4 regions of the Idiomarina sp. 28-8 genome follow, and region 1 is predicted to be linked to each of the others. Evidence: predicted binding sites of a transcription regulator. Region 1 holds the regulator's gene; each other region holds the start of a gene.

Region 1 (4,518 bases):
AACAAGGTGAAGAACTTTGGGAGGTCAGTGCCGCGCAAGGAACTTTCTATGACGATCAAACCCTGATTTTGGAGCACAATGTTGAAATCCTTGCGTTAGAGCCGGATACTCACATCGAGCAAGTGTTAACCGAATACCTGATTGTTGATTTAAAAAATGAATCAATGAGCACCGAACATCCGGTAAGCATTCACGGACCACGACTATTAATTCGGGGTAACGGTATGACTGCGGACCTGAAAGCTGAACGAATGGAGCTAAAAAGACATGTTAAAACGATTTTCCAGCCTGCTGAGTAAACTGATCCTGGTTGCCTTAATACCCTCAGCGGTTATGGCTCAGGGCAAGTCTGACTTTAGTAAACCCATGGAAGTTGAGTCGAGTAAGGAAGAGCTTGATATTAAAAATAACCGCCTGGTTTTAACGGACAACGTTATTATTCGTCAGGGCACCTTATTAATCCGCGCCGATCGACTAGAAGCATCCGCCAGCGAAAGCGCCGAGCAAGCAGATATTTTTATTGCAGAAGGCACTCCTGCTACTTACAGCCAGACGCTGGACGACGGCAATGAAATTAACGCTGAAGCAAAAAAAATCACCTATTTTCAGTCGGAACAGCGACTGGAGCTTAGTGGCGACGCTCGCATCTCTCAAGGTAGCAGTAGCTCAAGCGGCAGTTTGATTACTTATGATTTGAATAAACAAACGGTAACGGCAAGCAGTTCAGGTGAAGAAGACAGCCGTGTTATCACTATTTTTACACCTAAACCAAAAACCGATACCGACGAAAAAAATAACGAGAACCCTTAATATGGCAACTTTACGAGTCAAACATTTAGCCAAAAGCTACAAAAGCCGACAAGTCGTTAAAGACGTTAGCTTGGAAGTAAGTCAGGGGCAGGTTATTGGTTTACTGGGCCCCAACGGTGCAGGTAAAACCACAACCTTCTATATGATAGTCGGTTTGGTTAATAGCGATAAAGGTCAAATTCTGCTGGATGACAATGACCTTACCTTACTGCCAATGCATGAACGGGCACGCCGGGGTATTGGGTATTTGCCACAAGAGGCGTCCATTTTTCGCAAATTGACCGTGCGCGATAATCTGATGGCTATTCTGGAAACTCGTAAAGAACTGTCAACCAACGAGCGTGAAGAACAGCTTGATGCTTTGCTCGAAGAGTTTCATATAGGCCACATAGCAAACAGTCAGGGCATGAGTCTGTCCGGCGGTGAACGTCGTCGGGTTGAAATTGCCCGAGCCTTAGCCGCAGAACCTACGTTTATTTTGCTGGACGAGCCTTTTGCCGGAGTTGACCCTATTTCGGTTATTGATATTAAAAAGATTGTTGAACATTTAAAGCAACGTGGTATTGGTGTACTTATTACTGATCACAACGTTCGCGAGACATTGTCTGTTTGTGAACACGCTTATATTGTCAGTCATGGTGAGCTTATTGCCAGTGGGGATGCAGAAAGTATATTATCGAATCAACAGGTTAGAGACGTTTACCTCGGTGAGCAGTTCACCCTATAACGTGATACCGGGACAGTCATTATGAAGCAAAGTCTGCAGCTAAAAATTGGTCAGCACCTGACCATGACGCCACAACTCCAACAGGCTATCCGCCTGCTGCAGCTTTCCTCGCTCGATCTTCAGTCAGAAATTCAGGATGCATTAGACAGCAACCCGCTGCTGGAGGTTGAAGGTGAAACGAGTAACGACGCGGACCAACCCGAAACTCGCAATATTGAAGAAAGAGACGACAGCCAACGGGAAACATCCGACGTTATAAAAACCCAGGAAATGCCTGACGAACTGCCGGTCGACAGCAGTTGGGACGATACCTATTCCAGTCATACCCCAGCCAACGGCGCAGCCTCTTCAGGTAAATCCTTTGACGGCGACTTTGAAGTCTATCAAGGCTCTACCAGCGAGTCTTTGCAGGATCACCTGCTTTGGCAAATGCAACTTTCTCATTTTTCGGAAGAAGACACCGCCATAGCTGAAGCCATTATTGAAGCCATAGACGACAATGGCTATCTAATGGTTGATGTTAATGAAATTATCGAAGCTGTGCGCCTACCCGAAGTGGAAGTAGAAGAAGTCTGCATGGTGCTTAAGCGTATTCAGCATTTCGACCCAATTGGTGTCGGCGCACGCAGCGTCAGTGAATGCCTTGCCATTCAATTACGTCAACTAAGCGACGACACTGAATACAAGCAGGTTGCTCTATGCTTAGTGACTGAACATATGGACTTACTTGGCAGTCGCGATTTTCGCACCATTCAGCGTAAACTGAAGCTATCGGAAGAAGATTTACGTCAGACTATGCGGTTAATTCAACAGTTGCACCCGCACCCGGGCGAGCAAGTTGCGCAGCAACCCGTTGAATATGTTATTCCCGATGTGGCCGTTACTAAAAAAAATGGTCGTTGGATGGTCGAATTAAACCCGGATAGCGTACCTAAACTAAAAGTGAACGAAGAATACGCGGCCTTGAGTAAAGCAACAAAGTCAGTAGCCGACAGCCAGTACATAAAAAACCATACGCAAGAAGCGCGCTGGTTCATAAAAAGCCTGGAGAGCAGAAACGATACGCTGCTGAAAGTGGCCAATTGCATAGTACAACGCCAACAGGGCTTTTTTGAGCATGGTGAAGAAGCTATGAAGCCAATGGTTCTGAACGATGTTGCAGAAGCCGTGGATATGCATGAAAGTACGATTTCACGCGTAACGACACAAAAATACTTACACTGCCCAAGTGGCGTATTTGAGTTGAAATATTTTTTCTCAAGTCATGTCAGTACAGAGGGCGGTGGCGAGTGTTCAAGCACGGCAATACGTGCTTTAATTAAGAAGATGGTCGCTGCTGAAAATCGCAGTAAACCGTTAAGTGACAGTAAGATTGCTGAACTGATAGCCGCACAAGGTATCCAAGTAGCAAGAAGGACAATTGCGAAGTATCGGGAATCGTTAAACATTCCATCATCGAGCCAACGCAAAAGTCTTTTGTAACTTTGTTAACTGCAGAAGGAAGACGTTATGCAAATTAATTTGACCGGTCATCACATCGATATTACCGAAGCTCTGCGTGACTACGTGGACACAAAATTTGCCAAGCTGGAAAGACATTTTGACCATATAACTAATGTTCACGTCATCCTAAATGTTGAAAAAACGATTCAAAAAGCGGAAGCTACGCTGCACGTGAATGGCGGTGAGCTTTTCGCCGACGCAAAACACGAAGATATGTACGCGGCCATCGACGGTTTAATTAATAAACTGGACCGTCAGGTGATTAAACACAAAGAGAAAATGAAACAACATTAATCCATGCAACTGAGTGAATTGTTAAGCCCCGACTGCACCAAGTGTGCAGTCGAGGGCGCAAGTAAAAAACGACTACTTGAAACCATTAGTCAAATCGTAGCCCCTAAGCTGTCTGGCATTACCCGTCATGACATTTTTGAGAGCCTGTTAAACCGTGAACGTTTAGGCAGTACGGGAATTGGCTTAGGTATCGCAATTCCTCATGGCCGTTTACCTAATGCGAATCATCCGGTAGCGGTATTACTGACTTTAGACGAACCTATCGAATTCGATTCTATTGACAATCAGCCTGTCGATATTATCTTCGCGCTTCTGGTACCCGAGTCAGAGCACGAGAACCATCTACAAACATTGGCCACGGTGGCCAGAAGAATGAACGACAAAGACTGTACCCGCGCACTGCGCCACGCAGATTCTGATAAAGCGTTATATCAATTATTTGTGGGCGAAGGTGAACAGTCGCCATGCAACTGATCATTGTTAGTGGTCGCTCCGGTTCAGGTAAGACAATTGCTCTGCGCGTACTGGAGGATTTAGGCTTTTATTGCGTTGATAATTTACCCATAAGCCTGCTGCCAACGCTGGTACATGCGGTCATCGAGCAGTATCAAAAAATAGCCATTAGCATTGATGTTCGCAACTTACCGGAGCACTCCGAAGAGTTACTGGACTCTTTGAGCTTTTTGCCCAAAGGTGTTGAACCGGAAATTCTGTTTATTGACTCTGATGACAACACCTTACTAAAGCGTTTTGGCGAAACTCGGCGTCTGCATCCGTTGTCGCAAAAAGAACTGCCTTTGCTGGAAGCGCTTCAGGCCGAACATAAAATGCTTGAACCCATTATGGAGAGAGCAACCTGGCGCCTCGACAGCAGTGACTTATCACTGCATCAGTTAAGTGAACAGGTCACTGAACGGGTACTGGGAAGAGCCGATAAAAAGCTGATTATTGTGTTTCAGTCTTTTGGCTTTAAGTATGGTTTACCCAAAGACGCTGACTTTGTCTTTGATGCGCGCATTTTACCCAATCCGCACTGGCAGCCCGAGCTCAAGCTGCTCACCGGCCTGGATACCGACGTGCAGATTTTCTTTCGCCAGGAACCCCTGGTGACTAAGTTTATTTATCAGTTGGAAAACTTTCTCGATACCTGGCTGCCGCACTTTCAGCGCAGCAATCGCAGCTAC
Region 2 (4,518 bases), on a different contig from region 1:
ACGAATAGACTCAGGTGTCACTTCGACCAGTTCATCGTCATTGATGAATTCCAGTGCTTGCTCCAACGTTAAACGAATTGGTGTACTTAAGGTCTGTGCTTCGTCAGTACCAGAAGCGCGTACGTTAGTCAGCTGTTTACCTTTCAGGCAGTTTACTGTCAGGTCGTTTGAACGGTTATGAATACCGATGATCTGGCCTTCATAAACTTCATCACCGTGTGATGCAAATAACTTACCGCGCTCCTGCAGGTTAAACAGTGAGTAAGTCAGAGCTTTACCCTGAGCATTTGAAATCAGTACACCGTTACTACGCTGACCGATGGTTCCGCCTTTGTGCGGACCGTAGTGGTCAAACGTATGGTACATAAGGCCAGTACCTGAAGTCAGTGTCATGAATTCTGTCTGGAAGCCAATCAAACCACGGCTTGGTACTTCAAAATCAACGCGAACGCGACCTTTACCGTCTGGTGTCATGTTGGTCATTTCGGCTTTACGCAAGCCTAATTTTTCCATAACCGCACCTTGATGCTGCTCTTCAATATCAACCGTCATGGTTTCATAAGGTTCCATTTTCTTACCATCTTCGTACTTGATGATAACTTCTGGACGAGAAACGGCTAATTCAAAACCTTCACGACGCATGTTTTCAATAAGAACACCTAAGTGAAGCTCACCACGGCCAGATACGCGGAAACGATCCGGGTTGTCAGTTTCTTCAACACGTAAAGCTACGTTATGAACCAACTCTTGTTGCAAACGTTCAAGAATTTGACGAGAAGTAACAAACTTTCCTTCTTTACCTGCGAAAGGTGAGGTGTTTACCTGGAAGGTCATAGTTACTGTTGGCTCGTCAACGGTCAGTGGCTTCATAGCTTCAGCTTTACCAACTGCACACACGGTGTCGGAGATTTTTAGCTCGCCCAGACCGGTAATGGCGCAGATGTCGCCTGCTGCAGCTTTGTCCGCTTCAATGTGGTCAAGACCCAGGTAGCTAAAGACTTTACCAATTTTTCCGTTACGTTCTTTGCCGTCGGCACCAACAATAGTCACTTGCTGGTTCACTTTAACGCTACCGCGGGTAACGCGACCAATACCAATAACGCCTAAGTAGCTCGAGTAATCAAGCTGTGACACCTGCATTTGCAGGTCGCTTTCAGGGTCAGCATCGGGATGGCTTACCTTACTAACGATAGTTTCGAACAATGGCGTCATGTCGCCGTCTTGATCTTCTATGTCTAATGATGCCCAGCCGTTAAGCGCTGATGCGTAAACTACCGGAAAGTCCAGCTGTTCGTCAGTAGCGCCCAGGTTATCAAATAAGTCGAATACCTGATCCATCACCCAGTCAGGGCGTGCACCAGGACGGTCAACTTTGTTAATAACAAGAATAGGGTTCAAACCATGAGAGAAAGCTTTCTGCGTGACAAATCGAGTTTGAGGCATAGGACCGTCAACGGCATCAACCACTAACAATACGGAGTCTGCCATAGAAAGTACGCGTTCAACTTCGCCACCGAAATCGGCGTGTCCCGGAGTATCCAGAATGTTGATGCGGTAATCTTGCCAGTTAACCGCGGTGTTTTTGGCGAGGATAGTAATACCACGTTCTTTTTCAAGATCGTTGGAATCCATAATACGGTCTTCTATTTCGCCACGGCTTTCTAAAGTGCCAGATTGTTGCAACAACTTGTCGACTAGGGTGGTTTTACCATGGTCAACGTGCGCGATAATCGCGATGTTGCGTAATTTTTCTATATCAAATACCTGAATTGTCATTAAGAACTGCCTGTAGTTGTCCGGGAATGAAACCCGTCCAAGGGGTTTTGTGAAAAATAGCGGCGTATTCTACCTTTTTGAGTTGGATTAAGAAAGACCTGATTGTTTTTTGTTCGTTATATTTTTATGACGTTATCTTAGAATGTTACTTTTGCACCAATTTTGTGCGTTATGCGCTATACTGGTGCGTATTAATTTACGCATTATAGTGCTAAATGAACTAACTTTATGAATATAAACAAAAAAGTCAGTTGGCACAGGCTTTGCTATACTCAAGCTGTATTTTTAGACGCTGTCTACGGAGGACAACATGTCAGCTAATAAGATTTTCGATACCATCAAAGAACACGACGTAAAATTCGTCGATTTACGCTTTACCGATACTAAAGGTAAAGAGCAACACGTCACTATTCCGGTGTCGCAAATCGATGAAGACTTCTTTGAAGAAGGTAAAATGTTTGATGGTTCATCTATTTCCGGCTGGAAAGGCATTAACGAATCAGACATGGTACTGATGCCAGACAACGAGTCTGCGGTGATTGATCCCTTTACTGATGAAGTCACATTGAATGTACGTTGTGACATTCTTGAGCCGGAAACTATGCAGGGCTATAGCCGTGACCCTCGTTCAATTGCAAAGCGTGCGGAAGATTTCCTGCGCTCATCAGGCATTGCAGACGACGCTTACTTCGGTCCGGAACCTGAGTTCTTCCTGTTCAACGACGTACGTTTCCACACAGACATGAGTGGTTCGTTCTACAAGATTGACGCGGAAGAAGCGAAGTGGAACTCAGGCCGTGAATATTCAGAAGGTAACCTGGCTCACCGTCCTGGAGTAAAAGGCGGCTACTTCCCGGTACCTCCGGTAGACTCAGCGCACGACATTCGTGGCACCATGAGCTTAGTAATGGAAGACATGGGTATGGTTGTTGAAGCCCATCACCACGAAGTAGCAACAGCAGGTCAGAACGAAGTGGCTACACGCTTCAATACTCTGACTAAGAAAGCTGATGAACTGCAGGTTTATAAGTATGTGGTGCATAACGTCGCGCACTCTTACGGCATGACCGCAACCTTTATGCCGAAGCCACTGGTTGGCGATAACGGCTCTGGCATGCACGTGCATATGTCACTGAACAAAGGCGGCGAAAACTTATTTGCCGGCGACCAGTACGCAGGCTTGAGCGAAACCGCGCTGTTCTATATTGGCGGTATTATTAAGCACGCACGTGCCATTAACGCTTTTGCGAACGCCTCTACTAACTCGTACAAGCGTCTGGTTCCTGGTTTTGAAGCACCGGTGATGCTGGCTTATTCCGCCCGTAACCGTTCGGCTTCTATCCGTATTCCATTGGTTTCCAGCGCGAAAGGTCGCCGTATTGAAGTGCGCTTCCCTGACCCAAGTGCGAACCCGTACCTGGCCTTTACTGCGCTGTTAATGGCTGGCCTTGACGGTATCCGTAACAAGATCCACCCTGGCGATGCCATGGACAAAGATTTATACAATCTGCCTCCTGAAGAAGCGAAAGACATTCCGACCGTTTGTCACTCACTGGAAATGGCTCTGGACGCGCTGGATAAAGACCGCGACTTCCTTAAGCAAGGCGGCGTTATGGACGACGACATGATTGATGCCTACATCGATCTTAAGTACAACGAAGTAGAGACATTGAAGAAGACTACCCACCCGGTAGAATTCGATATGTACTACAGCGTTTAATGGTTACTGGCCGGGTAAGGTGTCTTGCCTTACCCGGTTGCACCAACTTGGTGCGTAATTTATCCTGCCTTCGTGAACGATAGCGCGCTACTTAACCAACTACTCACAGGCATACTCATCCTCGATGATCGCCTGACCATCCGTTACGTCAATTCGTCTGCTGAATCCTTACTCGATCACAGTGCAAAACGCCTGTTGGGCGAACCTTTCACTGCGGCTTTTTATCAGTGTTCGCTGGCGTCAGAAACGCTGATGGAGTGCCTGAATAGCGAGCAAACGGTGCTGAATGCGGAAGCTCAGTTCGCGCTGCATTCCGGGCACAATATTCGGGTGGAAACCAGTATTCAAACAGTAGAGCAACCTTTTGGACGTGCTTTGCTACTGGAATTAAAACAAGTAGACCAGTTGCGGCGAATAAATCAGGAAGATCAACAGCGTAATCAGCTATTCGCTACCCAGCACTTATTGCGCGGTATGGCGCATGAAATAAAGAACCCTCTGGGAGGTTTACGCGGCGCTGCGCAGTTACTGGCACGGCAACTTCCGGACGAGAGCCTGACAGAGTATACGGACTTGATCATCACCCAGTCGGACCGGTTAAGGTATTTGGTCGACAGGTTATTAGGGCCGGTAAAAAGGGGCGAGTCGAAGGAAACCAATATTCATGAAGTGTTGGAAAGAGTTGCCAGAACTTTGGTGTACGAATATGGAGACTCGCTGAATTTAGTTCGGGATTACGACCCGTCGCTGCCGGATATTCAGGTGGTTGCGGAAGCTTGTGAACAGGTGTTTTTGAATATTGCCCAAAATGCAGCACAAGCTATGTCAGGCGAAGGCACTATTACAATTAAAACGCGGGTAGAACACCAATTGACTCTGTTTGGACAGCGCTATCGACAATGTGCGGTGGTTACTTTGACCGATAATGGGCCCGGTATTCCGGCCGAGTTGCGCGAAACCCTGTTTTATCCGTTGATAAGCGGCCGTGCTGAAGGAACCGGACTCGGCTTGTCGCTGGCACA
Region 3 (4,518 bases), 400 kb from region 1:
ATTTCTCCATCGCGATGCAATACCAGAGCTCTTTGCACTACATTTTCCAGCTCCCGAACGTTGCCCGGCCAGGAATAGCGCATTAACTGTTGAACTGCTGCCGCAGCGAAATTGACGGGCGTTTTAATACCGGAACGTTGTTTATGTCGCTGCAGTAAATTTTCTGCCAGGGGAACGATATCCGCGGGTCGCTCACGTAGAGACTTCCAATGCAGGGGAAACACGTTTAGTCGATACATTAAGTCTTCACGTAATAACCCTTCGCGCACCGCCTGTTGTAAGTCTCGGTTAGAGGTAGCTATTAACCGGACATCCAACTGTATGGTTTTACGCGAGCCCAGACGCTCCACCTGTCGCTCCTGAATAACCCGTAATAATTTAGCCTGCAAGTGCATAGCCATTTCAGTGACTTCGTCCAGCAGCAAAGTACCGCCCTGAGCCAGTTCAAATTTACCGGGAGAAGACTGATTAGCGCCCGTAAAGGCACCTTTCTCATAACCAAATAACATGGATTCCAGCATGTTTTCAGGTATCGCTGCGCAGTTAATGGCAATAAAGGGCCCATCTGAGCGATCCGAATGCTGGTGAATATAACGCGCCAGCACTTCTTTACCGGTACCGCTAGGCCCAGTGACCATTACGCTTGCTTCACTACCCGCAACTTTTCGTGCCATAGCCAGCACTGCCTGGCTGGAGCCTTCTTCTGCGACCGGCTCAATATCGTTAATTGCACCGTCGGGCAAATAACGCTGCACCAGTGTTTGTAGCTTTTCAATTGAAAACGGCTTAGTCAGATAATCGACAGCGCCTTCACGCATAGCAACGACTGCGTCATCCACCTTTGCAAAGGCCGTCATCATAATAACCGGAATGTCGTATTGCTGGTTATTCATGCTACGCAATAACTGTAAGCCATCAATTCCCGGCATTTGCACATCGCTGATAACCAGCGCCACTGACTCTTTTTTTAGAATAAGTAAGGCTTCTTCGCCGTTAGCGGCTTCCAGGCACTGACAGTCAGCCAGTTCCAGTGTATCGATAATTGCTTCACGCAGCGATACATCATCTTCAACAACCAATACTTGTCGCTCAGCCATAACGTACCTCTTTCATTATATTTTCTGACCACTCATATACCGGCAGCACTAGGGTAAAACGACTGCCTTTATTTGGCTGGCTTTCCCAGTCAATTAAACCGTTGTGTGCTTTTATCACCGTTTGGACAACCGCCAGACCTAAACCGGTACCGTTCGATTTTTCAGTGAAAAATGGAGTGAATACACTGCCTTGCTTTTCAGCCGGAATGCCGCAACCAGAGTCAATAACAGAAACTTTCCAGTTACCATCATCAACATCGGTTTTTAATAGCACTTCCTGTCCGGGCCGGCTGGCATCAACAGCGTTGTTAACCAGGTTCTGCATTGCCCCGATCAGAGCGGTTTGATTAGCTCGCAACACCACACCAAAGTCAGGATCAATACAATTGATTTTCACCTGATGCTGCTCAGCGTAACTTTCTGTGTTCATCAGCACTTGCTGGATCAGGCTATTGGTACTGAGTTCTTCCAGCATGGGTTGCTCACCGCTTTTGGCAAACAACAACATATCGTTCACCTGTTGTTCCAGCGAATGCAGACGCGACAGTAACTTATCGGAAAAACGCTGTTGTTTGACCGCAGAAATACTGCCCTGCTTTAGGTTTTGCGCATAAAGAATTGCGGCAGACAGAGGCGTTCTTATCTGATGTGCCAGCGAAGCCACCATTTTTCCCATGGAAGACAAACGCTGCAAATGACCGATGCGGTTTTGCAGACGCCGCGTCTCGGTCAGGTCTGTCAGCACAATAAGCTGCCCTGGCTTTTCATTCACAACTGAGGTGTCTAAACGAACCCGTCTGCCGTTACGCAAAGACACTTCGTGCCAGTCATCCGCTTTGGGAGCAAAAAGTTCACTCACCAGTTCACGCCATAAAAACTTTTTCAGAGGGTGTCCTAAAAGGCTCGTGGCATTGTCATTGCAATAATCCACGACCCCATGACTGTCCAGTAAAATAACAGCGTTGGGCATGGCATCAATAATTTGATGGTAGGTGGCCATACTGACATCTCCAATTAACAACTATGGAGAAGCTAATGCAAAATAGATGCCAGTATAATTCTCTTTATTTTCAGTTAATTACGTAGCTTTTGGATTGTCAAAAGACTGACGCTTTGAATTTAATCTTTCTGAATTCCGTACTTTTTCATTTTCTCAACTAAGGTTGTACGGCGCATACTGAGTAAATCGGCCGCTTTAGCAACTACCCAGTCAGATTTATCCAACGCCTGCGCTATCATTCCCGTTTCAATTTCAGTTAGCATATCTTTCAAATTGACCCCGTCATCGGGCAACTCAGAATCAGCAGCACTATGTGTGTCGTCATCAAGTTCTTCATCTGACTCACTGAAAATGGCACTCAGCGCTTCGCGCTCCAGCATTTCTTCGGGGTAATCTGGAGTTGGTGCGTCATGTTCAATATGCTGATATTTTGGAGGTAAATCAGGCACGTCAACCAGACTATCGGGGTGCATTATAGTCAGGCGTTCTATCAGGTTAGTCAATTCCCTTACGTTACCCGGCCAGCGGTGATAGGACAACGACTCCAGAGCACGCTCAGTAAAACGCACCCCTACGCCCCGCTCCTTTTTAAAACGCTGGGTCAGTTCTTGCAGCAGTAAAGGTACGTCTTCCTGACGCTCGCGCAGAGCCGGAACCTCAATAGGAAAAACATTTAAGCGGTAATACAAATCTTCACGGAATTTACCGTCAATAATCATTTGTTCCAGTTCGCGGTGAGTCGCCGCAACCACTCGTACATCGGCAATAATACTTTTACTGCCACCCACACGTTCGAAGGTCCGCTCTTGCAAAACTCGTAGCAGCTTTACCTGCATGGGCAATGGCATATCGCCAATTTCATCCAGAAACAAAGTGCCGCCCTGAGCCAATTCGAAGCGGCCTTTACGCGCACCGATAGCACCGGTAAAAGCCCCTTTTTCATGCCCGAACAATTCACTTTCTAATAAGTCACCCGGAATTGCACCGCAATTCACCGGCACGAAAGGCCCGTTACTACGTCCGGACAAATCATGAACACCGCGAGCCACAACTTCTTTACCTGTTCCTGACTCTCCCAGAATCAGAACATTCGCTTCTGTTACCGCTACCTGTTCAATCAACTGACGTACATGTTTCATTGTACGCCCGTTACCAACTAAGGTTTGCTCCAGCTTACCTCCGCCCGGGTGCCGCTTTCTTGCCGCTTTAGCAGGCATTTGCTGGTGATAAGCCTGACAGTAATGCAACATATTCGATAAGCTGGCGTAATCAAAAGACTTTTCCAGAGGGCCAATAACATTCGCTTTCTGTAACGCATTGTGCTGATCATCTGTGGCACAGATAAAAGGTAGATGCGGCGCATCGCCGGCTAATTGATGCAAGTTCTCAATGCCATTACCAGCAATCACACAGAGAGCATCAGCAGCACGAAGCTTTAGAGTGTCTGAAGGAGATATGACTTCAACGGTTTCGCCAATAAAGGTCAATACCGTTTCAAAATGCTGACGACGCTCTGGTTGCTGTTCAACCAGGTAGACTGTTCTTGTTTTTGTCATAGACGAGTTTACCGCAACGTCCTATTCCACACTTCCTAACACAAACGTTTCACCCGCACTGGACAGATACCACTGTTCTTGTCCATCGACAGTTCTTGACTCTGCGTGTGAAACCCACTGATAGAATACATTGCGATGTACTCTCGCTGTTAACCCTCGTTGCATCACAATGTAGGGCACGCCGTTTTTCATTGTGAGAGAATGTTCAGAGCTCAATACCAGAGTATCACCGATGTTGGTGGTTAACAGTAATAATTGCTGCCCATTTTCTTCTAATTGACTCCAGTCGACAACGACAAAGGGCGTATCTTCAACCGTAATCTTAACTTTTTCGGCAGGTGTTATTAAAAAATACTCACCGTCTTCAACCACTAAAACGGACGCAAAGAGTTTTACCAATGCGGAGCGCTTTATCTGGCTCCCCTGATAAAACCAGTCGCCATTTGAAGCAATATGAATAGGGATCTCACCACAATAAGGCGGATCCCACAACTCGGTTGGTGCATGTTGGTGTTTTTCTAGGTCAGAAATTAATCGGTTAAGTGACATAAATCGAAACTTAGTCGACCAGTTTTTTTTGTCTCAGTAGATACCAAAGCGTGGCTTCAGTACGATTCGATACTTTAATGGCTTTGAATATTGCCGACAAATGCACACGAATAGTACCTTCAGTAATGCCCAGAATGTTTGCAATCTCTTTATTTGAAAGCCCCTGAGCCAGCAACTGCATTATTTCCAGCTGACGTGGTGATAAAAAGCTCTCAGCTCCACTGGACTTGTCTCTTGGTTCATTCAAATGAGGGTCATCAGGAATGTGACGGTCACCATTCAGTAAAGCCCGAATAGCCAGTTTAGCCTGCTCAGC
Region 4 (4,518 bases), 530 kb from region 1:
ATTGAAGGTTGAGCCAAAATCACTGTAGTCGTCATAACGACCGGCAACAGTCGCTTCCAATTGATCAGTAATTGGGATTAGGAACTCGACATAAGCAGCCCACTGATCACGCTCGGCTTCCGCTTGTACAGATTCGGTACCAAAAATTAATCCACGCTGGAACTGGTCATCTGGTTGGTCGAAAACGTCTTCCTGACGGTATTCAAGACCAGCAGCCATTGACACGTAGTGGTTACCTAGCTTGAATGCTTCGCCGGCAATACTTGCATCTACTGCGGTAAGGTGTGATTCACCGCGACGTACAAGTGACGTGTTGATAGCATCAATAACTTCCGGATCGTTGATGGTGCCGCCAAATGGGTTGTAGTTACCTGCGTTAATTTCTTCTTGTAAAAAATCAGTGCGGAGCCAGCCTTGTTCACGAGAGCCGGTTTGCATGCTTGAACTGCGGCCTTTTTGGTATGAGACATCCCAGCCCCAACCATTTAGGTCGCCACGCAAACCTGCGATGAAACGTAAGGTGTCCGATTCGATATCCCAAATACGGGCTCCGGCATCTATAGGACGAAAATAGTTGATATCAACTTGTTCACCAAAAGGATTATTTGGGTGGTCGGCAGGTACGTAAAGATCCGCATCACTATCAAGAGGAGTTGGTGCGCCACCAGCCTTTGAGCGGTTATGTTGGGCTGCTATTTCAATGTAGCCCTCAACGTCGCGTGAAAACTCTTTACTGGACTGAACAATTGCACCTACACGCTCTGCCTCCGGAAATATTTGTGCGTATGGACCGTAATCAAATACGCAAAAATCGCCGATTCTATTATCATCTTCATCAAATATATCTTTTGTTGCTTCAGGAGCACATGCAGGGTCCGCCGTTGACACCCCGTCTACAATGAAAGTGCCGGGGAACCCACGAGAAGAACGCTTGTCGGCTCCACCCCAGGGGGTTTGGTCTGCTGTCCCATTTCTGCCAAACTCTGAGCCCATAATTGAGGTGTTTTTCCAGTAGTCCAGAATTATTGTGGTGTTACTGTCATCGTCGCCAGTACCCCATACCAGGCTCATACTGGTTTCTTCATAGTTAACATCACCAGTGGTTCCACCGTGACTGGCGGTTAACTCAGTACCTACGAAATCGTCACGTAGAATGATGTTAACGACACCAGCAACGGCATCAGAACCGTATATAGCGGACGCACCGTCTTTAAGAATATCAATACGTTCAATGGCGGCTACCGGAATAGAGTTAATATCGACAAATGAGTTAGCAATTCCTTCAGCAAATGAAGAGACACCAACCCGACGTCCGTTTAGCAGAACCAGTGTAGAGTCCGCACCAAAGCCACGCAAACTGATAGCCGCAGCACCATTAGCGGTGGTGTCCTGACTGTTTCCCTGAGTTGAGAAGGTTCCGACACCTGCCGATGGTAAGCGCTCTAATAACTGTTGTAGGTTGTTAAAACCTGAGGCTTCAATGCTTTCTCTGTCAATTACCTCTACCGGAGAAGCGCCTTCCATATCGGTTCGTGAAATTCTTGAGCCAGTAACCTGAATGCGCTCAAGAGCGTCATCGTCTGCCTGACTGTTTCCTTGTTGTGCAAAGCTGGGGGCTGCGGTGAAAGTTGCGCCTATAGCTAATGCACAAAGAGAATGTTTAAACGTTATTTTCATTATTGTTTTCCCCTTTGCATTTGCGTTATATCGATTGAAAAAGTAACTTATATGTTAATTTTTATTACATTAATTTGACGATCATGCAAGGGTTGGTTATTCATTTTTAATGAATAATTATTCGTTTTGAGGCTAGATTAGACTAAAGTTTTAGTGAGGACGATGATTGTAAAAGTTTGTAAATAAAAAACCGCAGTCCGAAGACTGCGGTTTTTTTATGTCTTATGGAATCTCGGTTGATTAAGAGTTTTCGTCACCAGTCAGCTCTTCTAAGCGGCCACGAAGTTCTTCGTCGTTTTGCGCTTGCTGAATAATCATGTTGTACTCTTGCGGAGTTAGGCCAGCGTCTTCAACTGCTGCAATCATTTCTTCCTGTGCAGACTGTTGAATCTCACGAGCTTCTTCCTGGTTTTCAGCTTCCTGGAACTGGTCACGGTATTTTTCAGTAACACCCTGAACATCTTCCATAGCGGTTACAAACTTAACCAGCATGCCTTCAGAAATTTCCTGAGTTTGCTGCTGTTGTTGCTGAGCCATTGGATCTTGAGCTTGTTGCTCTTGAGCCATTGCGGCAGTGCTACCCAGTGCGAATACAGTTGCTAATGCGATAATTGTCTTTTGCATGATAATCTCCTAAATGAATTTATCAGTTTTAATTACGCTCTAACTAAAGCGAAGACTGTGCCAACTTTTCAATCAATTGATTTTTAAGAGATTTTTTTATTTGAAGAGTTTGCACACAGAAAAACCGCCCAAAAATGTGTATCCTTAGTACACAGTCAAAGGAGGCAGTGTGACAAAAAGATACAGTTGGCCACTATCCAGCTTGCAGCGGCGACTTCTTATTTATGTTGTTGTGCCTATGCTAATGATTTCCGGTGTGGCAATCAGTGTCGGCTTACAGGTTGCATCGGATGAAGCTAATGAACGTTTAAAGAGCGATCTGGAGCTGCTGGGTAGAGCTATTAGCTTACCCATTAGTGATGCGTTGCTGAATAATGATTTGTCCACAGTGCAGGCTAACCTGGACTCGGTGTTCAATATTGGCCGGGTTCACGGCGCGTCGGTGTATAACGTGTATGGTCAACAGGTAGCCGAAGCCGGCATTACTGAAACCGATTTAAGTAATAGTCAGTTGGCGCTGCAAACCGTACAGACGGGGGTCAGGCAAGATGACTACCGGCGGGTTGAGGGGCGCGATGTCTTCTCCCAGTTCCTGCCTATTGTTGACCGTGGTGGTCGCATTATTGGCTTATTACAGATAAACCGTCGTGCCAGTGACTTTGATGAGTCCTTTGAAACGCTGAGTCAATACGCCTGGCTCAGTTGGGCGGCGTTCGGCTTAATTACTATTGCGGTGTTGGTTTTTGGTCATTATCGCGGTGTTGGTCGGCATGTGGTGGCACTTAAGGACGCGATGTTGCGGGTGGCTGAAGGGAACCGCAGTACACGAGTTACACCGGCTGGACCGTCAGAATTGCAGGAGGTTGCGCAGGGTTTCAACCGTATGCTCGATAGTATCACTGAGGCTGAGCAGGAGCTGGAGCAACGTCGGGAGCACGAGGCCTCACTACAACAGGCATTACGAGAGCAGGAAAAAATGGCGGCTATTGGTAGCGTCGCCAGTGGTGTTGCGCATGAGTTAGGTGCTCCGCTGACCGTTATTGACGGACGCGCCAGCCGATTACTACGCAACCATAAAGACGAAGACAGTCAGCGCCAACTAAAAGCCGTAAGAGGCCAGGTGCAGCGGTTAACCGGGTTGGTAAACCAGCTGCTCGCTTTCTCTCGCACGCCGGTACAGCAGCGCGAAGCCATTTCTCTACGTGACCTGATAGCAACAGCCATGACCAGCATAGAGTTTGAGCAGGATAAAGGGTCGGCCAAAGTAGTCATTAAGGAGCTTGTCGACGTTATTCTGAAAGTGGATATCAAGCGACTGGAACTGGCGTTGGTGAATGTTCTTCGCAATGGTTTGCAGGCCGCTGAATCGGAAGTTGCGGTGGCAGCTGAGTTTGCTGATGAGGGCGTCATTATCACCATTGATGACGACGGCGAAGGCTTGCCCGAGTCGATGAAAGATAAAGCCTTGCAGCCTTTTGAAACCAATAAACCTCAGGGCAAAGGTACCGGACTTGGTTTAACCATAGTTAAACACGTATTGAATGATCATAATGGGGAATTGTCTTTAACAAATAACCCCAACGGTGGCTGTCGGGTCACCTTGAGTTTACCTGCGCAATGCCTTCGGCAAGCAGTTATCAAAGGAGGTAGTGAATGACCGCAGCAAAAGCCATGATAGGCGTAATTGAGGATGATCCGGCTCTGCAGGAACTGCTGGTTGAAGAGCTGGAGGCCGAAGGCTATAAAGTTACGGCCTGGGGAAGTGTTGAGGCCTTCAAAAAGTCGGTAACACCATTGGATTTGGTTATCAGCGATATCCGCTTACCTGGACTGTCGGGTCTGTCTTTACTGGAAAGTTTAAAAAATGAAGATAACTCACCTGCACTTTTATTGATTACCGCTTTTGGTACGGTTGATCAGGCGGTTGATGCCCTCAAACAAGGAGCCGATGACTTTCTAACTAAGCCGCTGGATGTTGAGCATTTATTGCTTAGCGTAAAACGGATCTTAGAGCATAGGTCACTGCAGCGGGAGCTTAAACGGTATCGTCAGCAACAAAAAGGCCCCGGGGGCTTAGTCGGACAAAGCCCGTCAATGCGCAAATTGTATGACCAGATAGAGCGCATTGCTCCGGCAGACGGCAGCGTGTTAATTACCGGTGAAAGCGGTACGGGTAAAGAGTTGGTGGCTAAGGCACTGCATCAGTTAAGTGACAGT

Evidence for each region. The regulator sigma-54, encoded in region 1, starts transcription at its own class of promoters, with help from an activator protein. The targets are predictions, from matches to a motif close to GTTGGCACGNNNNTNGNNT.
Region 2: the regulator sigma-54 is predicted to act here: its motif matches at 2,027-2,045, upstream of glnA (glutamate--ammonia ligase).
Region 3: the regulator sigma-54 is predicted to act here: its motif matches at 2,133-2,151, upstream of RJ32_RS00355 (PAS domain-containing sensor histidine kinase).
Region 4: the regulator sigma-54 is predicted to act here: its motif matches at 2,348-2,366, upstream of RJ32_RS04650 (DUF4168 domain-containing protein).

Annotation. Positions count from the first base shown of each region.
Region 1 is NZ_DF266789.1:418,437-422,954, forward strand. It holds gene lptC (LPS export ABC transporter periplasmic protein LptC) at 1-299, shown strand, start outside; gene lptA (lipopolysaccharide transport periplasmic protein LptA) at 268-810, shown strand; gene lptB (LPS export ABC transporter ATP-binding protein) at 812-1,537, shown strand; gene RJ32_RS02120 (RNA polymerase factor sigma-54) at 1,559-3,019, shown strand; gene hpf (ribosome hibernation promoting factor) at 3,047-3,334, shown strand; gene ptsN (PTS IIA-like nitrogen regulatory protein PtsN) at 3,338-3,808, shown strand; gene rapZ (RNase adapter RapZ) at 3,799-4,518, shown strand, end outside.
Region 2 is NZ_DF266793.1:161,439-165,956, reverse strand. It holds gene typA (translational GTPase TypA) at 1-1,776, opposite strand, end outside; gene glnA (glutamate--ammonia ligase) at 2,087-3,496, shown strand; gene glnL (nitrogen regulation protein NR(II)) at 3,569-4,518, shown strand, end outside.
Region 3 is NZ_DF266789.1:22,324-26,841, forward strand. It holds gene RJ32_RS00350 (sigma-54 dependent transcriptional regulator) at 1-1,097, opposite strand, end outside; gene RJ32_RS00355 (PAS domain-containing sensor histidine kinase) at 1,090-2,097, opposite strand; gene RJ32_RS00360 (sigma-54 dependent transcriptional regulator) at 2,217-3,653, opposite strand; gene RJ32_RS00365 (DUF1285 domain-containing protein) at 3,675-4,202, opposite strand; gene RJ32_RS00370 (response regulator transcription factor) at 4,213-4,518, opposite strand, start outside.
Region 4 is NZ_DF266789.1:949,821-954,338, forward strand. It holds gene RJ32_RS04645 (TonB-dependent receptor) at 1-1,677, opposite strand, end outside; gene RJ32_RS04650 (DUF4168 domain-containing protein) at 1,918-2,301, opposite strand; gene RJ32_RS04655 (sensor histidine kinase) at 2,471-3,958, shown strand; gene RJ32_RS04660 (sigma-54 dependent transcriptional regulator) at 3,955-4,518, shown strand, end outside.